2 linked regions of the Zymomonas mobilis subsp. mobilis ATCC 10988 genome follow. The protein of the gene in region 2 interacts with the protein of the main gene of each other region in a pairwise test. Links are inferred from orthologs where the notes say so. Each region holds a gene or a part of one and is shown on either strand. Other genes may lie near its edges.

Region 1 (10,549 bases), 580 kb from region 2 along the record:
CTACGGTCGGAACCTTGGCCAATTCTTCCGGCGGCAGATCATAAAGATTGCAATCCATGGCTTCACCCGGATGAATCTTGTTCTGAATACCGTCGATACCAGCCATCAACAGAGCCGTATAGCAGAGATACGGGTTGGCGGTTGCATCCGGGAAGCGGATTTCAACGCGGCGAGATTTTTCACCGGTACCATAAGGAATACGGCAGGAAGCAGAGCGGTTACGGGCAGAATAGGCCAAAAGAACAGGCGCTTCAAAACCCGGAACCAGACGTTTGTAGCTGTTGGTTGACGGATTGGTCAAACCATTGATAGCTTTGGCGTGGCGGATAATACCACCGATAAAATACAGGGCATTTTCGGACAAGCCAGCATATTCAGAACCGGCAAAAGTCGGCTTACCACCATCCCAGATAGAAATATGGGTATGCATGCCAGAACCGTTATCACCGGAAATCGGCTTGGGCATAAAGGTTGCGGTCTTGCCATAGGCCTGTGCAATCTGATGCACGACATATTTATAGACCTGCATACGATCAGCCGTCTGCGTGAGCGTGCCAAAGGTTAAACCTAATTCATGCTGGGCAGGTGCCACTTCATGGTGATGTTTGTCCATGGGGAGACCCATTTCCAACATCGTTGAGACCATTTCGCTACGGATATCAACAGCGGAATCAACCGGAGCAACTGGGAAGTAACCGCCTTTGACGCCCGGACGATGAGCAAGGTTCCCATTGTCATATTCGCGACCGCTGTTGGTCGGCAATTCGATATCATCAACCCGATAGAAGCTGCCGTTATAGCCACTGTCAAAACGGACATCATCAAACAGGAAAAATTCAGCTTCAGGGCCAATGTAAACAGTATCACCCAGACCCAAAGTTTTAACATAGGCTTCTGCCCGCTTAGCGGTCGAACGCGGGTCGCGGCTGTAAAATTCGCCCGTTGCAGGTTCAACAATATCGCAGATCAAAATCAGCATTGGGGATGCCGAGAAAGGATCAATGTAAAAAGCGTCCAGATCAGGTTTCAGGATCATGTCGCTTTCGTTGATCGTTTTCCATCCTTCAATGGAAGAACCGTCAAACATAAAACCGTCATTCAGATCGTCTTCACCGACAACCGTGCTTGCCATGGTCAGATGTTGCCATTTGCCTTTGGGGTCGGTGAAACGCAGATCGACCCAGTCGATTTCTTTTTCCTTGATAAGCTTAAGCAGATCAGATGCCGAATTGGCCATAATATGATTACCCTTTAATGTCCTGACAGGGGAGAGACGAAAAACAGATGTGCGTAGCTTAAAAGCCTGTTCTTTACAATTAACCAGTGCAGCTTAAATCGCTTCGATACCTCTCTCTCCGGTACGAATACGGATAGCGTCCAACACATCGCTTATAAAAATCTTTCCGTCCCCGATACGGCCTGTTCTGGCAGCCACTGTGACAGCCTCGACCACATTTTCTACCAATTCGTCCGGCACCACTGTTTCCAGTTTTACCTTGGGCAGAAAGTCGACGACATATTCAGCGCCCCGATATAACTCGGTATGCCCTTTCTGACGGCCGTATCCACGTGTCTCTGTAACGGTAATACCGGATATACCGGCATCCGTCAGAGCGGCCTTAACGTCTTCCAGTTTAAAAGGCTTGATGACGACTTCAATTTTTTTCACAAGCGCTTCCTCTATCCCGCGCATTCAAACGTATTGTTGTTACAGTTACGCCAAACTTCTCGCAAGGATTATATAAAATATAACCTATTTTTTATTAAAAAGATTGCGTCCTCTAATATTTTTCATATAATCACTATCCCCTCAAAGGCGCGGTCGCGGCTTTCAGCCATTCGGCTTCCTGCATGGACAGGAAAGGTAACAGTTTTTGACAAACTTCCTGATGATATTGGTTCAGCCAGCTTATTTCTGATTCGCTCAAAAGAGAGGAATTAATCAGATTTCTGTCTATTGGCGTGAAGTTTAATGTCTCGAAGGCAAGGCAAGGTTTTTCTGCCTCTGCGACCTCAACGGGCTTAACCAGCAACAAATTCTCGATACGAATACCGAAGGCGCCTGATTTATAATAACCCGGCTCATTAGACAGGATCATACCCGCCCGCAGAACCTCGTTCCCGCCAGAAAAAGCGCCACCAGATGGCGAAATACGTTGCGGGCCTTCATGCACGGATAAAAAGGCACCTACGCCATGTCCCGTCCCATGAGCATAATCAACGCCTGCCCGCCAGAGATATTGGCGCGCAAAACTGTCTAATTGCCCCCCCGATGTGCCGGCCGGAAAGACGGCTGTTGCCAAAGCGATATGCCCTTTTAATACCAGCGTAAAACGCTGTTTCATTTCTTCGGTAGGGGTGCCGATGATTACCGTGCGGGTCACATCAGTCGTGCCATTCGGATATTGCCCGCCGGAATCCACCAGATAAATTTCATCTTTTTTCAAAGGCAGATTGCTGGCTTCTGTCACCCGATAATGAGGAATAGCACTATGCGCCGCCGCGGCAGAAATCGTTTCAAAAGACAGGTCGACCAGATGACCGCTTTCCTGACGGAAGGACAGTAGTTTTTCAGCTGCTGATAATTCGGTCAGCTGCCTTTTTGGTGCCGTTTGGGATAACCAATAGAAAAATTTTGCAAGAGCGACCGCATCCCAAAGTTGGGCTTGGCGATGGCCTTCAATCTCGGCGCGGTTTTTAATCGCCTTCATCAAAACAACTGGATCACGGTCATAGGAAAGGCGCGCGCCGCCGTCCTGCAACAAAGCGGTAATAGCGGCTACCGTTCTTTCAGGATCAACAATAACCGATTTCCCAGATAATGCTTTTAAAGCATCAGGAAAATCCGCTTGATCGTGGAAATGAACCGCATTCCCCATAGCTTCTTTCAAAGCATCATCCGTTTTTGCCGGATCAATAAATAAATCAGCCGAGCCATCTTTATGGGTCAGGGCAAAAGCTAGAGCTACTGGCGTGCAGCTGACATCACTGCCGCGCATATTAAACAGCCACGCGATTGAATCGAGTGCTGTTAAAACCAGCGTATCTGCCTGTTTTGCATTCAACCATTCCGCGACTTCATGCCGTTTCTGCTCGGAAGTTTTACCCGCCAAATTTTCAGGTTGAATAAAGGCCGGTGCTTGAGACGGTAAAGGCCGGTCAGACCAGATAGCATCTATCGGATTTGTCGGTAGCGCCACCAATTCAATTTTTTGAGCGTCCAGACGGCGGCGAGCTTGTTTTTCCCATCCTAGGCTAGCTAACCAAGGATCATATCCAATTCTGTCCCCCGCCTTCAAATGAGCAATCGCCCATGCAACAGGGTCATCAGCGGGTAAAGATTTATATGACCATAATTCAGGATCGACCTGTTCTGTGACCTGAATAGTATAACGGCCATCAACAAAAATAGCCGCCTGTCCTTCTAAGACGACCGCAGAACCAGCAGAACCACCAAATCCGGTTAACCATTCCAGTCGACAGGCATAGGCACCGATATATTCGCTCATATGCTCATCGGTCAAAGGGACAAAAAAACCATTCAGATTTTCGCGGGCTAACTCTGTTCTTAACGCCCCTAAACGTTGTCTGTGACTGGACATGTTCTTCCTTCGACCTATCTTCTTATAAAACGCAGCTATAATAACATTACTTTCTGATACTGTCAGATCATATCGTCATAATATATCTGACAATGTCAGAAATTATAAATAAAGGTGATTTTCTGTGTCGCAATCATCCGCTTTGCCTAGCCCTCCGGTTGCCCAAAAAAGAGCCCATAGTTTTACACTCCACGGTAAAACGCTTCAGGATGAATATGCCTGGCTGAAAGACCCGCATTACCCTACGGTCGATGATCCGGACATTCTCGATTACCTCAAACAGGAAAACGCTTTTTTCGAACAGGCGATGAAGCCTCGGGCTGCTTTGACTGGCCAATTATTTTCGGAGATGAAAGCCCGATTACAAGAGGATGAACAGGCCGTTCCATGGCAGGATGGAGACTATCTTTATTGGTGGTCTTTCCAATCGGGAAGTCAATATCGAGCATGGTATCGCCGTTTGATGGCTGACACAGAAGATAAAAAACAAATTCTGATTGATGAAGCCGCCGAGGCTGAGAGCTATGATTATTTCCGTCTGGGTGCTTTGAGTATCAGCCCTGACGGACGTCTTGCGGCTTGGACATGTGACAATAACGGTGCCGAACGCTTTACCTTACAAATCCGCGACCTTGAAAGCGGCAAGGATATTGAAACCGTCAGTTCAGTCGTCAATGGTGCGGTTGTCTGGTCAGCCGATTCCCGTGCCGTGCTTTATACCGAGGTTAATGATAATTGGCGTAATTATCGGGCAATGCGTCACATCATCGGGGAAGACAGTAGCCAAGATCGCGAAATCTACCGCGAACAGGATGATGGCTTTCGGGTTTCTCTATCCCGCAGTCAGGATAGACAGTGGATTTTCCTTGAATCCGGTAATCACCAGACCAGTGAGATTTACCTTATCCCGACAGATGATATCGACAGCCCACCTGACCTTATCAGCCCACGAAAAACAGGACGACTTTATTCGGTTGATAGCGGGCAAGGTAAACTCTGGATTCTAACCAATGACAATCATGTCAATTTCAGATTGGCTAGTGCCAGCTTTGATACAGCTTCGGATTGGCAGACTGAAATCGCGGGCTCCGACCTCTTATATTTGACGGGCTTGCATGCCTTTTCTGATCATCTGCTTTTATCCGCTCGGAAAGAAGGCTTGGATCAAATCATCCTTCGTCATCCAGATGGCCAATTGGAATATATCGAATTTCCTGAAGCCAGCTACAGCGTTAGCTTTGACCATAACCCTGCCTATGATCCGGTCTATTACCGTCTGCGTTATGAATCGATGGTCACACCACCTACCATTTATGATTATGATCCTGATTCAAAGACGCTTCGCTTCTTAAAAAGGCAGGAAGTCCCTTCGGGCTATGATCCCGAAGCCTATAGCAGTGAACGGCTGATGATAAAGGCACGGGATGGTGTTTCTGTGCCGGTCACGGTGGTCTATCGGAAAGACTTTGAAAAAGACGGCGAAGGTAAATTACTGCTTTATGGTTATGGGGCTTATGGCATCAGCATCGCGCCCTATTTCTCGACCAGTCGCCTTAGCTTGCTGGATCGGGGTTTTGCCTATGCCATTGCCCATATTCGCGGCGGCGATGATCTCGGTTATCAATGGTATTTGGACGGTAAATTGGAGAAACGCTGGAACAGCTTCCATGATTTTAGCGATGTCGCCAAAGGCCTAATTGAACATCATTTCACCAAATCCGGAAAAATCGCGATTCACGGAGGGTCTGCCGGTGGTGAATTGATGGGTGTCGTCAGCAATACTGACCCAAATTTATGGGGTGCTGTTGTCGCCGAAGTGCCTTTTGTCGATGTTCTGAATACAATGCTGGATGAAAGTCTGCCTTTGACACCGGGAGAATGGCCGGAATGGGGCAACCCGATTACCGATGAAAAGGCATTTGATCTTATCTTGTCTTACAGCCCTTATGATAATGTAAAGGCACAACCCTATCCACCAATGCTTATTACCGGCGGCTTGAATGATCCGCGCGTTACCTATTGGGAACCCGCCAAATGGACAGCGCGCTTACGAGCCACCAAAAGCGATAACAATGAATTATTATGCAAAATCAACATGGGCGCAGGTCATGGCGGAAAATCAGGACGCTATGCCCGTTTGGAAGAAACCGCCGAAGCCTATAGTTTTGTTATCAGCCATCTGGCGGATTAACGCTCATCAAAACAACAGATAATCTATCAAACTTTTTAACTCCGCCTTCCGAGGCGGAGTTTTTTTAATAAATCGATCAAAGGCCTTTCCGAGGAAGATAAAATAGCCGCTATCTTCAGCTGAAATATTTTCATCCAGACTATAAAATAACATTTTGGCCATTAGATTGACCAAAAACACATTAAGCTTTTGGAACAGAAACACCCAAAAGTCTGATTTTTTTGCTTTAAAATGCATTTTTTATAAAAAAAATCGCTTTTCTTTGCATTGGGTTATTGATCATAGATCAGGAGATGGTTATAGCCCCTTTTCACAAGCCATCATTGAAGCGCTGGAGACGTGGGTGAGTGGCTGAAACCAACGGTTTGCTAAACCGTCGTAGGGGTACAACCCCTACCGAGGGTTCGAATCCCTCCGTCTCCGCCATTTTCCTGTTTCAGGAAAAAATTCTACAATTTTAGAACAAGACACAGCCCGCATGATCGGGCTTTTTTCTTATTCGGCATTTCGGATAATTCCTCCCTGAAAATACATAGATAGTTTTTCGATATTTCGGTATCGAATCATAATGAGACTCACATTACTGCCATCTATTGTTCTTTTCGCTGCTATTGGCGGCCTTTCATCCTGTCATAATGGCGATACGGACAACAACTCTCGCAACAGCGAACAATCTGCACAAAAATCGGCACGGCATGACCCAGACTTCCTTGAGCAGCATGCAAATGACCCTCATGCCTTAGAAACTGAATTCGGTGATGAGGCACATGCGGCCTGCGCCGACGGTGCCAATGATTATTTAAGAGAAATCGAACTCCATGATTTTTCATGGGATGATGACGCCAAAGGCGTTAATGGTCAGCGCTTCGATAAATTGACGACCCATTCCGAAGCCCCCTACGTCCTGACACTGGTCAGCACCCGTGCCAAACTGGCAAACGCTTTTGGCGGTTTTTCTCACATAACGCTCTACTGCTCTTATGATGCAAAACAGCAAAAAGTTTTAGGCTATTCCCTGACAGACCCTCTATTATTGAAACTGGAGTCTGACCTCAAAAACAACACCGTTCCAACGAAAAGACCTGATTATATTCCATCCACAGAACCAGTGGACAGATCAGAAAAACCGACAATCAGTTTTCCTCAACCGCAACCGAAAGAGGCAGCCTCTAAAGATAACGATCTCGACGCACAGGCTACTAATTTCTTGTCAGAATATTACCAGATTGCTGAACAGTCACCAGAACAAGCCATTCCCTGGATGATGGCGCATTATAAACCAGTCGTTGATTTTTTTGGAAAATCCCAATCTTTGAATCAAATTATCGCTCAAAAACGGACTTATCTGACAAGATGGCCAATCCGCTCTTATCGATTATTAACGGATACGGTTACCCATCAATGCAACCAAACGAATATGATATGCCAATCCATGGGGACTTTGGAATTTGATGCCCAAAGCCCAGAAAGAAAAGCGGCTTCACATGGGAAGGCCTCTTTTGTACTTTCCGTCGATTTTTCAGGCAATACACCTCAAATTACCAGCGAAAATAGTCAGGTGATCTCTCGCTAAGATTTGCTAGTTTGAGCCTTCCAAAGAAGGTTAAACTGTTTTTTGATGGAAAATGCCTAGCTGAAGCAGCATTTTCCATCATCAAAGACTAGAAATATTCCTTAGCTATTGTGCAATATTATTGTGTTGCCTTCATTTTTTCAGCACGAGCCAAAATAGCACGGGCGCGAATCCGTACTGGTTCATCAACCATTGCCCCATCAACCCGTTGAGCACCCTCCCCCGCAGATAGAACGCGATGTGCCCACGCGATTTCACTATCGTCTGGTCGAAATCCTTTAAAAATCGGCGTAATCTGACGAGGATGAATACATAATTTTCCACCAAAACCAAGACTACGCGCATAGCGAGCATCTGCCTCAATCGGTGCTGGATCATCAATGGTCGCGGTCACGCCATCCAAAGGCGCAATCTTTCTTCCCAGTCGGGAAGCCAGAACCAATTCACTACGAGCGGATAACAAGACTTCGCGGCTATGTGAACAGCCCATATCGGCACAGAAATCAATAGACCCGAAAGCCAGTCTTTTGACTGAATCTATTTGCGCCAATTGACGGGCATCAGCCAAGCCTTGCGCTGTTTCGATCAAGGCAATCAGAGCAACCTTATCATTCAACCGATCTGCCAAAGAAGTCAAAGCAGCACCGATTTCGGCTTTCGGAAAAATAACGCCTGCCAGATCAGGCAAAGCTGAAATGGCCTCTATATCAGCCTGATGCCAAGCGGTATCCGCACCATTGATTCTGACAAAAACGGGTAAATCCGTAAAAGCGGTATCAAGAGAGGCTCTGGCTTGCTCTTTGTCTTTTTCGGCAACCGCATCTTCAAGGTCAATAATAACAGCATCGGCACCGCTTGCCGCCGCTTTTGAGAAGCGTTCAGGGCGAGAAGCCGGTACAAAAATCGGGGCGATACAAGAAAAATTAGTCATCGAATATGGCCTCTGCCTTCATGGCGATAGCCCCGCCATCCTTGCACGTCCACAAAGACAAACCTTTTTCATTTTCTTGGGCATTCAAAGAAAAATCGGCATTATCAAATAAAGGTGATCGGCTTTGGAAGAGAAACTGCTTGGGCTGGGCTTTCTTAATTTTGGCCGCGAAATGAATCAGCAGCGAAGCCTGTAAAGGACCGTGGACGACCAAGGCGGGATAATGTTCTTCATTAACCGCATAATTCCGGTCATAGTGAATACGATGGCTGTTGAAGGTAATGGCTGAATAACGGAACAGCAAAGGCGTAGTCGGTATAATATCCTGACTATGCTCACCTCGCCCGACAGCGGGCAAAGGCGTTGCTGGCTGCGGTGCAGGCTTGGTAGCGGCTTCCCGATACACGATATCCTGCCTTTCCCGTATTCTGAGCTCGCCTTCTACTTTCATTTCATGCTCGACGGTTACAAAGCAAAGAAGACCGCTACGGCCTTTTTTCGGCACAACATCAACAATACGGCTATGACGGCAAAGCCTTTCCCCGATATGTAAAGGCGAAAGGAAATGGATGTCGCCCCCTGCCCACATTCGACGAGGCAATGGGACAGGCGGTAAAAATCCGCCTTTGGAGGGATGGCCGTCAGCCCCTAATTCTTTTCCCGAAACAACAGTCGGAGCCAAACAGAAATGAATAAGCTGTGGAGCAATCGCGCCTTCATTCAAGGCAGATGGGGGCAAGTCAAGAACCGCAATATAGCGTTTGGCCAATTCTTCCAAAATGACATCTTCCGCCGTCATCTCACGGCCGATCCATCCCCGCAAAAACTCGACATCCAACTCAGTCTCTGATGAAGAGGTGCTATTCATAAAGCCTCCTGCAAAAAGCCGGAGAGTCACCTCTCCAGCTATCCTATCGGGAAAAGAAAAATTTTAGTAAGAACGCGGCATTCCAAGAACATGCTGACCAAGGAAAGCCAAAATCAAATTCGTTGAAATCGGGGCGACCTGATAGAGTCGGGTTTCGCGGAATTTCCGTTCAACATCATATTCTTCGGCAAAGGCAAAGCCACCCAAGGTCTGAACACAGGCTTCAGCCGCTGCCCATGAGGCTTCAGCTGACAGCATTTTTGCCATATTGGCTTCGGCACCTGCCCGCTCGCCCTGTTCAAAAAGATGAGCCGCATGATAAACCATCAATTCGGCAGCCCGCATTTGCGCATAGGCACGGGCAATCGGAAATTGGATGCCCTGATTGGCACCGATAGGCCGACCGAAAACAACCCGTTCACTGGAATAATCGCGGGCTTTTTCGATGAACCATTTGGCATCACCGATACATTCCGAAGCAATAAGAACGCGTTCGGCATTCATACCTGACAGAATATAACGGAAACCCTTACCTTCTTCGCCGACCAGATTTTCAGCCGGAATTTCCATATTATCAAAGAAAACTTCGGTCGTAGAATGATTCATCATTGCCCGAATGGGACGAATGGTCATGCCACCATCGGCTAAGGCTTTTCGCATATCGACCAAAAAGACCGACAAACCATCTGTCTTTTTCTCGACTTGATCTTTCGGCGTTGTCCGCGCCAAAAGCAGCATCAGATCGGAATGTTCAGCTCTGGATGTCCAGATTTTCTGACCATTCACAATATATTTGTCGCCTTTTTTCTCAGCGAAAGTCTTGAGCGAAGTCGTGTCAGTCCCGCTAGTGGGTTCGGTAACCCCGAAAGCCTGAAGACGTAATTCACCAGAAGCAATCTTGGGCAGATATTTTTTCTTCTGCTCGTCATTACCATGGCGTAACAATGCGCCCATAATATACATCTGGGCATGACAAGCACCAGCATTGCCGCCGCAATGCTGAATCTCTTCGAGAATGGCTGCCCCGGCAGAAAGCGGTAAGCCCGATCCGCCAAATTCTTCAGGGATCAGAGCGGCCAAATAACCCGCATCACTTAGTGTTTTTACAAATTCGGTAGGATACGCACTTTCCCGATCAAGCTTCCGCCAATATTCGCCGGGGAATTCGGCGCATAATTTGCGGACTTCATCCCGAATATCAGCGTAGTCATTTTCGAGTGCTTCTAATGGACCTGATGTCATTTTTTGCTCCGTTCACTAGGCGAGACAGCTATTTCAGCAGATTAGGCCTATAAAATTTACCGTCAATTTTTCAGTAGCTTATAGTCTGTCTTTATACGTCTTCTTGATGACCTTAACATGTTATGAAGCGATATATTACCCT
Region 2 (11,134 bases):
CATCTTTGACCATCGTGACGCGAATATTATCAGAGGCCAGTTTTTCAGAAAGCATCAAGGCATTTTGCCATGGCACTTCTGTATCCTTTTGGCCTTGGATAAGACGGACAGGGCATTGAATGTCGATTTTTTGGGTCATGAGTAGATTTTTTTGACCACTTTCCCAAAAGGCGCGGGTGACAAAGACTTCATTACCGGCATCATCAACAGGGATAACTAATTTCCCCTGTTGTTCGATAATCGCCTTCTCCTTTTCAGAGAAACCCCATTCCGTGAAATCAGGCGCAGCAGCCAAGCCGACCAATCCCGCAATCCGTTCAGGGCGACGAAGTGCCGCCAACAACATCAGCCAGCCGCCCATAGAAGAGCCGACCAGAATAAGACGGCCTTCGGTGAGTTGGTCAATGACGGACAGGCAGTCTTCCAGCCATTCGGTCAGTGTACCGTCTTGAAAATCGCCTTCGCTTTCGCCGCAGCCGGAATAGTCAAAGCGCAGGCAGGAACGTTTCTTTTCAGCCGCCCATGCGCCGAGGGCGATGGCTTTGGAACCGTGCATATCGGACATATAGCCCGGTAGGAAGACGATGGTGGGGCCTGATCCTTCCAATTTATGATAGGATAACTGTTTCCCATGAGCCGATTTGATAAAAGCACTTGTCATCGTCGTAATAAGCCTACTTTAAAAAACTGTCAGTTCTGAAATAACGCCAGCTTACTTACTGGATTTATAAAGCTAATATCTTTAACGCTTTTTTTAGAAGGGGTCTATCTTAACTGCTAGAATCCTGTGGGCTTGCTATTGATGATATAATGTATCATTAGCGCAGATCAGAGGTTGCAACATAAGGGTAAGACCGCGCATAAGCCTCTGAAGCGGTTTTGCCGCTTCGATATTAACATCTTTGAAATAAAAGAAAGACGAGAATGGCTGAGAAGATCAGGATCACGCTTATTGACAATTCGGAGCGCGAGGTTCTGCAGGGCACTACTACCACCCAGATCGCCGCCTCTATTTCTACATCCCTTGCCAAAAAGGCTTTGGCCGCCCGTTTTAATGGTCAGATGATAGATCTTTCTCAGCCGCTTTTGGAAGATGGCCGGTTGGAAATCATTACGGCCGAAAATGAAGCCGAGGCGCTGGAACTGGTGCGGCATGATTATGCCCATATTTTGGCAGAAGCTGTCCAGAAATTATTCCCCGGAACCCAAATTACTTTTGGTCCAGTGACAGATGACGGCTTCTATTATGATTTTGCGCCGAAAGATCGGCCTTTCACCGAAGAAGATTTGCCGCTGATCGAAGCCGAAATGCGGAAAATTATCGCCCAGAATAATGCATTGGTGCGTGAAGTTTGGGAACGGGACAAGCTGATTTCCCTTTGGGAATCGCAGGGCGAAAAATTCAAGGCCGAATGGGCAAAAGAATTACCGGAAGGGCAGGAGCTGACTATCTATCGCGCCGGAGAGTGGTTCGATATGTGTCGGGGGCCTCATCTGCCTTCTACCGGAAAACTTGATCCAAAGGCCTTTAAGCTGACCCGTGTTTCGGGTGCCTATTGGCGTGGTGACCAGAATAATGCCATGTTGAGCCGTATTTACGGCACCGGTTGGTTAAACGCCAAGCAGCTGAAAGTGCATCTCGAAAGACTGGAAGAAGCCCAGAAACGCGATCATCGTCGTTTGGGTCAGGAAATGGATTTATTCCATTTACAGCAGGAAGCCCAAGGTTCGGTTTTCTGGCATCCGAATGGCTATACCATCTGGTTACAGTTGGAAGCCTATCTTCGTCGTCGCATGAAGAATGCCAATTATAAAGAAGTGAAAACGCCGCAATTGATGGATGCGGCTTTGTGGGAGGCTTCTGGACATTGGGGCAAATTCCGCGAGAATATGTTCGTCGTTCCTGACGAAATCCCAAGCACCGATCCAGATAAGCCGGTATTGTCGGGTAAGGGTAATCTGATGGCTTTGAAGCCGATGAACTGCCCTGCTCATATCCAGATTTTTAAACAGGGTATTCGTTCCTATCGCGAACTGCCTTTAAGAATGCTGGAATTTGGTTGCTGTCATCGCAATGAAGCCCATGGCGCTTTACATGGTTTGATGCGGGTTCGTCAGTTGACCCAAGATGATGCCCATATCTTCTGCACCGCCGAACAAATCGTTACCGAAACCAAAGATTTTGTGAATCTGTTGGATTCAATTTATCGCGATTTGGGCTTTACCAGCTATGCTGTGAAATTATCCTTGCGGCCTGAATTGCGTGCCGGTGATGATGAATTATGGGATAATGCTGAAAATGGTCTGCGCTCGGCTTTGGAACAGGTCGGTATTACCGATTATGAAGAATTGCCGGGTGAGGGCGCTTTTTATGGCCCGAAACTCGAATTCCATTTGACGGATGCAATTGGCCGGACATGGCAATGCGGCACCTTGCAGCTTGATTATGTTCTGCCGGAAAGACTGGATGCCAGCTATGTCGCCGAAGATGGTAGCCGCAAACGGCCTGTTATGCTTCATCGTGCGATTATCGGCACCTTTGAACGCTTTATCGGTATTTTGATCGAGCATCATGCCGGACGTTTCCCACTGTGGATGGCACCGGTTCAAGCCGTTGTGGCAACCATTGTTTCAGAAGCAGACAGCTTTGCTGAATCGGTTGTTGAAAAGATGAAAGCTGCCGGTTTGCGGGTCGTTTCCGACATTCGTAACGAAAAAATCAACTACAAGATTCGCGAACATAGTCTGACCAAAGTGCCGAATATTTTGGTGGTCGGTAAACGCGAAGCCGAAGAAGGCAAAGTGGCTATCAGAAAATTGGGCAGCCGCGACCAGATTATTCTTTCGGTTGATGAAGCAATTGCCTTATTGTTGGAGGAGGCCACCCCGCCCGATCTGAAATAAGTGAGGAAATTTTATGCCGGTATCTTTTTTATCCTTGGCTTCCCAGCCACAGATTATTGATTATCCGGCCATAAAAGAAGAAATCGCTTCGATTAAAAAGGTGGCAGCCGGTGATCCGGTTTCGGAATACCGTGCTGTCAGCCTTGTATTAAAACAGACCGTTTTAAAAGGACGGGAGGTTATTGCCGAGGCTTTGACCCGCCGCCCGCATCAAGGCCGAATTGCGGCTTTGAGTTATGCCTATCTTACCGATCAGATTATTCAGTTGGCCTTGTATGCCATGGTCGGCGATGACGAAAAAGCGACCGATAATCTGGTTATTTTAGCGGTGGGCGGATATGGCAGAGGTGAGATGGCACTGCATTCCGATGTGGATATCGCCTTTTTATCCCGACGATCACCCCGCAAAGCTCAAAAAAAATTGATTGAATCCTTGATATCCTTGCTTTGGGATGTCGGTTTACGGGTTAGCCAATCCCATCGCAGTTTAAGCGATATGGTAAAAATGGCGAAAAAAGATATCACGATCAGAACAGCTCTTTTAGAAAGTCGCTATCTGGTCGGTGATAAGGCGTTGTTTGAAGAGGCTTCGACCCGTTTTATCCAAAAGGTGGTTGCGGGTTCGGGGCGTGACTTTGTTGCTGCCAAATTATTGGAATGGGATGAGCGGCATTTGGCCCGTGGCGACAGCCGCTATCTGGTTGAACCGCATTTGAAAGAAGGCAAGGGCGGATTGCGGGATCTGCAAAGCCTGTTCTGGATCGCCAAATATTTGTATTTGGAAAAAGAAGCCCGTCATACGGTTCTGACTTCGCCTATTTTGACTGATTACGCCTTGGTAAAAGCCGATCTGATTGCGGGGCATGAGGCAAAAAGATTCCGTCGCTGCGAAAATTTTCTATGGGCAGTGCGCTGTCATTTGCATATTTTAGTTAAACGCCCCGAAGAAAGATTGAATTTTGATGTCCAGCGCAGTCTGGCTGAAAAGATGGGCTATCGCTCGAAATCGGGGAAATCAGCTGTCGAGCGCTTTATGCATCACTATTTTCTGGTCACGAAGATGGTCGGAAATCTGGCTGCGCTTTTCATTGATGCCTTGAAGGTTAACCATTATTTGAAGCCGAAAAGCAGGCGGTCGGGGGCTTCAAAACAGATTGATGGTTTTCCCGTTATTCAAGGCGAAATTGTCCTTGATGATGATTTTTTCTTTCGCCACAATCCGGCGGCTTTGATTACCCTTTTTGCCGTCGCCTATCGTCATCGTTTGGATATTCATCCTTTGACTTTACGCCAAGCCGGACGCGATGCCCGTCTGATTGACGAGGCGTTACAGAATAACCCTGTTTGTAATGCGGCTTTTTTAACGCTTTTTACCTTGCCTTATAATCCTGCCCCGATTTTGAAAATTATGAATAATACCGGCGTTTTAGGGCGGTTTATTCCTGATTTTGGCCGGATCGTCGCCCAGATGCAATTCGATATGTATCACCATTATACAGTCGATGAACATGCCATCCGAGCATTGGATATTTTATGGCAGATAGAAAACAACAAGCTTGAAGATTTATATCCTTTGGGAAGTCGGCTGTTTAAACAACTGAATGCCCGTCTTGTGCTATATATGGCTTTGTTTTTGCATGATATTGCCAAAGGCCGAGAGGGAAGTCATTCTGCTTTGGGCGCGGAAATCGCCTTACGTTTATGTCCGCGTTTCGGCTTAACTGCGGCTGAAACGAAGCTGGTGGCATGGCTGGTCAAAAATCATTTATTGATGTCTCATACCGCTTTTCAGCGTGATTTAGCGGATGCCAAAACGATTACTGATTTCGCAAATGCCGTCAAAAGTCCTGAAAGACTGCGTTTGTTATATCTTTTAACGGTGGCGGATATTTCGGCTGTTGGCCCCCATATCTGGAATAGTTGGAAGAACCAGTTATTGACCTCTCTCTATGAGGCTTGCTCTCAATGCCTTTTGGAGGGCCCGACCGGACATGGTGCCGGAAGGCGGCAGCGGATTGAAAACCGCCAGAATGATGTCAGTGAAAAGCTGGATTGGGATAAGGATTTATTCCATGCTTTGGTAAAGCGTTTGCCGGATGACTATTGGTTTTCAGAACGAACCGACGTCATTGCCGCCAATATGCAACAGATAATAGACACGGATAGTAAGGGGCAATCCATCTCGGTAAGGGGGCATGAGATGCCCGCTTATGATGCCACGATGATAAGTCTCTATGCGATCGATCATCCAGGGTTTTTCTACCGGATTTCTGGGGCTATCCATGCGACTGGCGGCAATATTCTTGATGCTCGTATTCATACGACCCGCGACGGTATGGCGATGGATAATTTATTAGTCCAAAATAGCCAAGGGGGCATGATTAAATCCGGTGAGCATCTGAACCGGATGATGCAGGCTATTGAGGATGCCGCGACCAGCCATATTCGAAGTAGCAATAAATTAGCAGCCCTCCGTCCGCCCCTCTTTTGGCGTGGCAAGGCGTTCCATGTCGAACCTTTGGTTTTTATTGACAATCAGGCTTCTGATCGCTTTACCGTCATTGAAGTCAACGCCCAAGACAGGCCTGCCTTGCTCCATGATCTGGGTTGCGCCCTGTTTAATGCCCGTTTAACGATTAGTTCGGCTCATATCGCCACTTATGGAGAACGGGCTGTCGATGTTTTCTATGTCTCTGATTTATTTTCCCATAAAATCACAAATCAGAATCGGTTGAAAGCAATCGAGAAACGGTTGCTTGCTGCGGCCGATGCAGCAAGAATAAGCGAGAAGTGAAATAATTTCTTACATTAGGCTTCTTTGTTTATAAATTTTGTCATATCAAAATAATAGCCGTGTAAAAATATCTGTATATTTTTGGGGAAAAATGGGAATAAAAGTTAAAAAATAGAGTGTCTCACTCTGCGGTATAATAATATTTAAATGAGGCTGTCATAATTTGAAACACAATGCCAACGATAGTGACACCGTGAAAAACAGAAAAAAACAAACGGTAGCCAAAGGCCAAACGGCCTCTTCCTTGCGTATGGAGCGGGTCTCGAAAAGATGCCGGAAGCTATTGCTGGCCGGATTTATGATGGCACCTTTATTCCCTGCCACGGCTCAAAATACTGGACAGGCGGCTACCAAGAATGAGGCCGTTTCTATCGAAACGCTTGAACAGGAAATCCGCCATATTGAGCAGGCGCAGGCGGCTTTGCAGCAAGATTTATTGGCAGTCAGACAGCAATTACTCGCAAAAAAACAACAGCAATCGACCATGGCTTCGGCTGGAGATCAGAAAAAAACGCCTGAAGCCGCTCCATCTAATGCGCCTATGCTGGCCAATAATGCTGTAACACCGCCAGCCAATAAAGTGAATGAGACTCCGGCGGATACTCATCTGGCTACGGCTGATAAAAATACCCCTGCTTTGACAACGGTAGCACCGGATTCTACTGCGACAGCCGCTACAAATCTAGGGAATAATAGCACGGCGCTTGCTTCCTCAGCGGCTCCCAATAAAAGCAATGCTGCTGATAGCAATAAAAGTCTCGATCTGGTGATGGATCCTTTCCAAAATCAGAGCGACCAATATGGTATGGCTAATTTAGGCAATGTGCCTTCGACATCGTCCAATACCAGCACCGATCAGGCAAAGGCAGATGCCGCTTTTGCTAGTAATGTAGGGGGTGATATTGCCCAGATTAGAGAGGGTGATAACGGCGCAGTCGAGTTATTCAAACACACGGATGTGCCGACGGAAGCTATTATTGCGCGCCATGCCCGCGATATTATTTCGATGACAGCCAATAACGGCGTGGGTCCGCATCCAAGAGAAACCGCCGGTGCGCAGTTGGCGGGTGCTTTGGGTGACCATGGCGTTTTCAATCTGGGCCCGATGACCTTTATTTTGGGTGGTTTTATTGATGCCTCTGGTCTGGTTTCAAACCGTCATATAGCCTCCGGCACCTTTAATTCATGGAAGTCGATGCCCTTTAAAAATAATCCTGACTATCATACCGCGAATACGGAAGCGAGCGCACGCTATACCCGATTGTCGCTATTGATGCGCGGCACGGTATCCCAACATTCGACGATTTCAGGTTTTGTTGAAACTGATTTCGGGGCTGGGGGGTCAACAACAAACCCCTATGAAAGTAGCAGTTATATTATCCGATTGCGCCAAGCCTATTTGGCATATGATGATAGTCGCTATAATTTCCATGTTTTGGGTGGTCAGGCATGGAGTTTGTTAACCCCGAACCGTGTCGGTATTACGCCTCGTCAGGAAAGTGTCGCTGAAACCGCGGAAGCCTCTATTCTAGCTGGGCAGACATGGGCAAGACAGTGGCAAGTTCGTGTAGCTAAAGACTGGTTTAACCATCGTTTTTGGGCCGCGATTTCTATTGAAAATCCGGCTACCATGTATGACACAACCGGTTTCACCAATAATGCCGGACGCATTGTTATGCCCAATGGTTCGACAACGACCATTACCTCAAATGGTGTCGGTTTGACCCAGCCATCGGCATATTCTGCCGAAGTGTCGCCCGATATTATCGGTAAATTGGCTTGGGATCCGGCTTGGGGGCATTATGAAGTTGTCGGTATTATGCATATGCCACATGATCGGGTAACCACGGCTGATGGTGTTGGGCATAATAATACGGTTCTGACCGGCGGTGGTGGTGGTTCTATGGTGTTGCCATTGATCCCGAAAAAGGTCGAATTGCGATTAGCTGGTTTGGTCGGGAAAGGGATCGGGCATTATGGTGCCGCCTTGTTACCCGATGCCACATTGGATGCCGAAGGGCGGCCTGTTCCTTTATGGAGTATGCAGGCAACCGCTGGTATTATGGGGCATGTTACACCACGGCTTGATCTTTATGGCTATTACGGAATTCAGGAATCTGGGCGTTCTTATTTCACCGAGAATGGGCACGATTATGGGTACGGTAATCCGCTTTATAATAACAGCGGTTGTAATACCGAGCTTTCGACGGCTTGTGTTGGTAGCACAAAACGGATTAGTGAAGCGACAATTGGTGGCTGGTGGCGTTTCTTGAAAGGCCATTATGGCACGGTTCAGGCCGGTGTCCAATTAGCCTATTCTACCCGCGAGGCATGGCGTGGCACTGGCGGTTCACCGACAACGCATATGAGCGAATTATTCTTGAGTTTGCGCTATTTGCCATTCCAGTAAAAAGATTTGGAAAGGACAAGTTTTTTCATATCTGGGATGTTTTTAAGGCATCAGGGTTAAAATGCCCGTCTAGAATTTCGAGAAAACTTGTCTGTGTTCCTTCCTCTTGCGTCAGTAATTCTATTAGCGCCGTGACAGAAGAAGGCTTGTCAGCGAAAGATTGTCTTTTTCTTTCGGCCTGCGCGGTAGGGCTATCCTTTTGCCCTGTGGTTAACCGTTCAGATAAAATTTTGAAGATTTCGATGCTTTCTTCGGAAAAATTTACATCATTTTTCATCAAAGAGATGCCTTGTCTTTCATATTCCGGTTAAAACAGATAACGCATCATACCAGCTTTTTTCTTCTTAAACAGATATGCGCCCTGTTATCAGGAGTGTTATAGGCAAAATTCTTATGTCCATTGATTTTCAGATTGATAAGCCAAAATCAGCACAACGTATTGTTGTTGCGATGTCAGGCGGTGTCGATAGTTCGGTCGTTGCAGCTTTGGCGAAAGCAACGGGTGCTGAAACTATTGGTATTACACTCCAGCTTTATGACCATGGGGCGGCTGTCGGACGGAAGGGAAGCTGTTGCGCCGGTAAGGATATTCGTGATGCCCGCGCGGTTGCTGAAAAAATCGGTATTCCCCATTACGTTTTTGACTATGAAAATAATTTCAAAGAAAGCGTGATTGACGATTTCGTTTCCGAATATGTTGCCGGTCGCACGCCTGTGCCGTGCATTCGTTGCAATCAAGGGGTAAAATTTACTGATCTTTTAAATGTTGCCCGTGAATTGGGTGCCGATTGTTTGGCAACGGGACATTATGTCCGTCGTTTGGTCAATAATGATCGGGTGGAAATGCATCGTGCTTTAGATCCTGCGCGCGATCAAAGTTATTTTCTTTTTGCGACGACAAAAGAGCAGCTAGATTATCTGCGTTTTCCTTTAGGTGGTTTACCCAAGCCGAAAGTGCGAGAGATGGCCGCTGAATTAGGTCTGTCTGTGGCGATGAAAGCCGATAGTCAGGATATCTGTTTCGTTCCCGATGGTGATTACGCCCGTATTGTCGAAGAAAAATGTCCAGAATCAGGGCAGGGGGGTGATATCGTCGATATGCAAGGCCGTGTTTTGGGCAAACATTCGGGATTGATCCATTTTACAGTGGGGCAACGACGAGGTTTGGAAATTGGCGGTCAGAAAGAACCCCTCTACGTTATTCGACTTGATCCGGCGAAAAAACAACTGGTTGTAGGCCCGCGTCAGGCTTTGGCTGTGGCGAAAGCTGAGATCAAGGAAGTGAATTGGTTGGTCGATGGTTTTGATCGCGAGATGCAGGTTAAAATCCGTTCAGCGGCCAAGCCAGTATCAGCCCGTTTTGATGGTAAAGAATTGGTATTTGAAAAGCCGGAATATGGTGTTTCACCAGGGCAGGCGGCTGTTTTCTATGATGGTGACCAAGTTTTGGGAGGGGGTTGGATTAAAGAGACGACTCCAGCCGTCTTTGATGATTTGGCCGAATAATTTTATTTGATTATTCTATGAAAAAAGCAGGCTCCCTTTATGAGAGACCTGCTTTTTTAATGGAATCTATTTGGGGCGGGCGTTAGGCACCTGTTAGACCGCTGACCGTGGCCAATCCCAAAAATGTAAGGAAGCCCATCGCATCGGTTGTCATAGTCACAAAAATAGAGGATGCCACCGCAGGATCGCTGCCTGCGCGGTCAAAGGTGAGAGGCACCAACACGCCGGCCAATCCGCCAATGATGATATTGCTCATAATGGCTAAGGCGATAACTTCTGTCAGCAAGACATTATGGAAGACTAGCCATGTGCCAGCCCCCAAGACACAAGCCACGGTTAAACCGTTTAACAATGCAATCCGTAATTCACGAGTGATAGAGCGGACGCAGTTGGAAGCGGTAAGCTGATTGGTTGCCAAGGCGCGAACGGTGACGGCCATCGTTTGTGATCCGGCATTGCCGCCGACACCGGCGACAATCGGCATCAGAGTTGCCAATTCGACCATGCGGGCAATGGTGCCTTCAAAAAAGCCGATAATGGTTGACGCCACCAAGGCGGTGCCAAGATTGGTAATCAACCAGCGCACCCGACTTTTATAACTATCAAGAACCGGTTCGTTGATATCGCCATCACCGGCACCGGAAAGTTTCAGGATATCTTCATCGGCTTCGTCCCTGATGATATGGATAATATCATCAACCGTAATCATACCGACAAGGCGGCCGGATTCATCGACAACGGCGGCGGATATCAACCCGTATTTTTGGAAACGTAAGGCAACCTCTTCCTGATCCATGGTGACCGGAATGAGGGTTTGTTCCGGCTGCATAATATCCTGTATCAGGGCATGACGCGGCATTCGGAGTAATTTTGATAATTTACAGGTGCCTATCGGTCGATGGGATGGGTCAACGACAAAGACTTCCCAAAAATCGGTCGTCAGATCATCATTTTGGCGCAGATAATGAATGACATCGCCAACGCTCATATTCTCATGCACCGCCACAAGATTGCGTTGCATCATCCGTCCCGCAGATTCCAGCGGGAAAGACAGCGCGCGCTCGATCGCGGCTCTGTCTTCGGAAGATAAGGCCTGTAACGTTTCTTGCTGTTTTTGTGCGTCCAGCTCGCTGACGATAACCACCGCATCATCAAGATCAAGCTGGGCGATGATATTCGCCACTTCCTGTCCGGTTAGGGATTTAAGCAAATCTTCCCGAACCCATTCGTTCATTTCGGAAATGACTTCACCACTCATCAAATCGGTGATGGCCGCCGCTAAAGGACGACGAATTTCAACAGGAGCTTGAGCAAATAATTCGGCAATATCCGCAGGATGAAGCGGTGCCACCATGTCATAAACGGCCTGATTATCGCCTTCTTCTATGAGTGAGACAATTTGCCGAACAAATTCGGAGGCAAGGCGGTTTTCTTCTTCCTGACTATTGGGAATAGACGATCCTCTTTCTTCCAAAGAATCCGGTTGATCGGGCGCAAGGCCGTTTTTTTCCTGTTCGTCC

The links.
Region 1: the proteins of ZMOB_RS02710 (region 2) and ZMOB_RS05265 interact in binary tests that used the Escherichia coli proteins (3 or more experiments, as listed by UniProt). The link is inferred for Zymomonas mobilis subsp. mobilis ATCC 10988 from one-to-one orthologs.

What each region holds. Positions count from the first base shown.
Region 1 is NC_017262.1:1,181,263-1,191,811, reverse strand. The notes cover bases 1-2,733. They hold ZMOB_RS05265 (P-II family nitrogen regulator), read right to left. Parts: upstream 1,670-2,733; coding sequence 1,331-1,669; downstream 1-1,330. Other genes in these bases: ZMOB_RS05260 (aminopeptidase P family protein), read right to left, coding at 1,803-2,733; glnA (type I glutamate--ammonia ligase), read right to left, coding at 1-1,237. Also shown: more of ZMOB_RS05260, read right to left, coding at 2,734-3,602; ZMOB_RS05255 (S9 family peptidase), read left to right, coding at 3,727-5,793; ZMOB_RS05240 (hypothetical protein), read left to right, coding at 6,362-7,366; ZMOB_RS05235 (HpcH/HpaI aldolase/citrate lyase family protein), read right to left, coding at 7,485-8,297; ZMOB_RS05230 (HTD2 family dehydratase), read right to left, coding at 8,290-9,165; ZMOB_RS05225 (acyl-CoA dehydrogenase family protein), read right to left, coding at 9,229-10,407. UniProt on the Escherichia coli protein: P-II indirectly controls the transcription of the glutamine synthetase gene (glnA). P-II prevents NR-II-catalyzed conversion of NR-I to NR-I-phosphate, the transcriptional activator of GlnA. When P-II is uridylylated to P-II-UMP, these events are reversed.
Region 2 is NC_017262.1:605,525-616,658, reverse strand. Bases 2,581-5,898 are described here. They hold ZMOB_RS02710 ([protein-PII] uridylyltransferase), read left to right. Parts: upstream 2,581-2,917; coding sequence 2,918-5,698; downstream 5,699-5,898. Other genes in these bases: ZMOB_RS02705 (RodZ family helix-turn-helix domain-containing protein), read left to right, coding at 5,862-5,898; thrS (threonine--tRNA ligase), read left to right, coding at 2,581-2,904. Also shown: ZMOB_RS02720 (alpha/beta fold hydrolase), read right to left, coding at 1-661; more of thrS, read left to right, coding at 925-2,580; more of ZMOB_RS02705, read left to right, coding at 5,899-8,108; ZMOB_RS02700 (hypothetical protein), read right to left, coding at 8,134-8,385; tRNA 2-thiouridine(34) synthase MnmA, read left to right, coding at 8,502-9,614; mgtE (magnesium transporter), read right to left, coding at 9,697-11,134.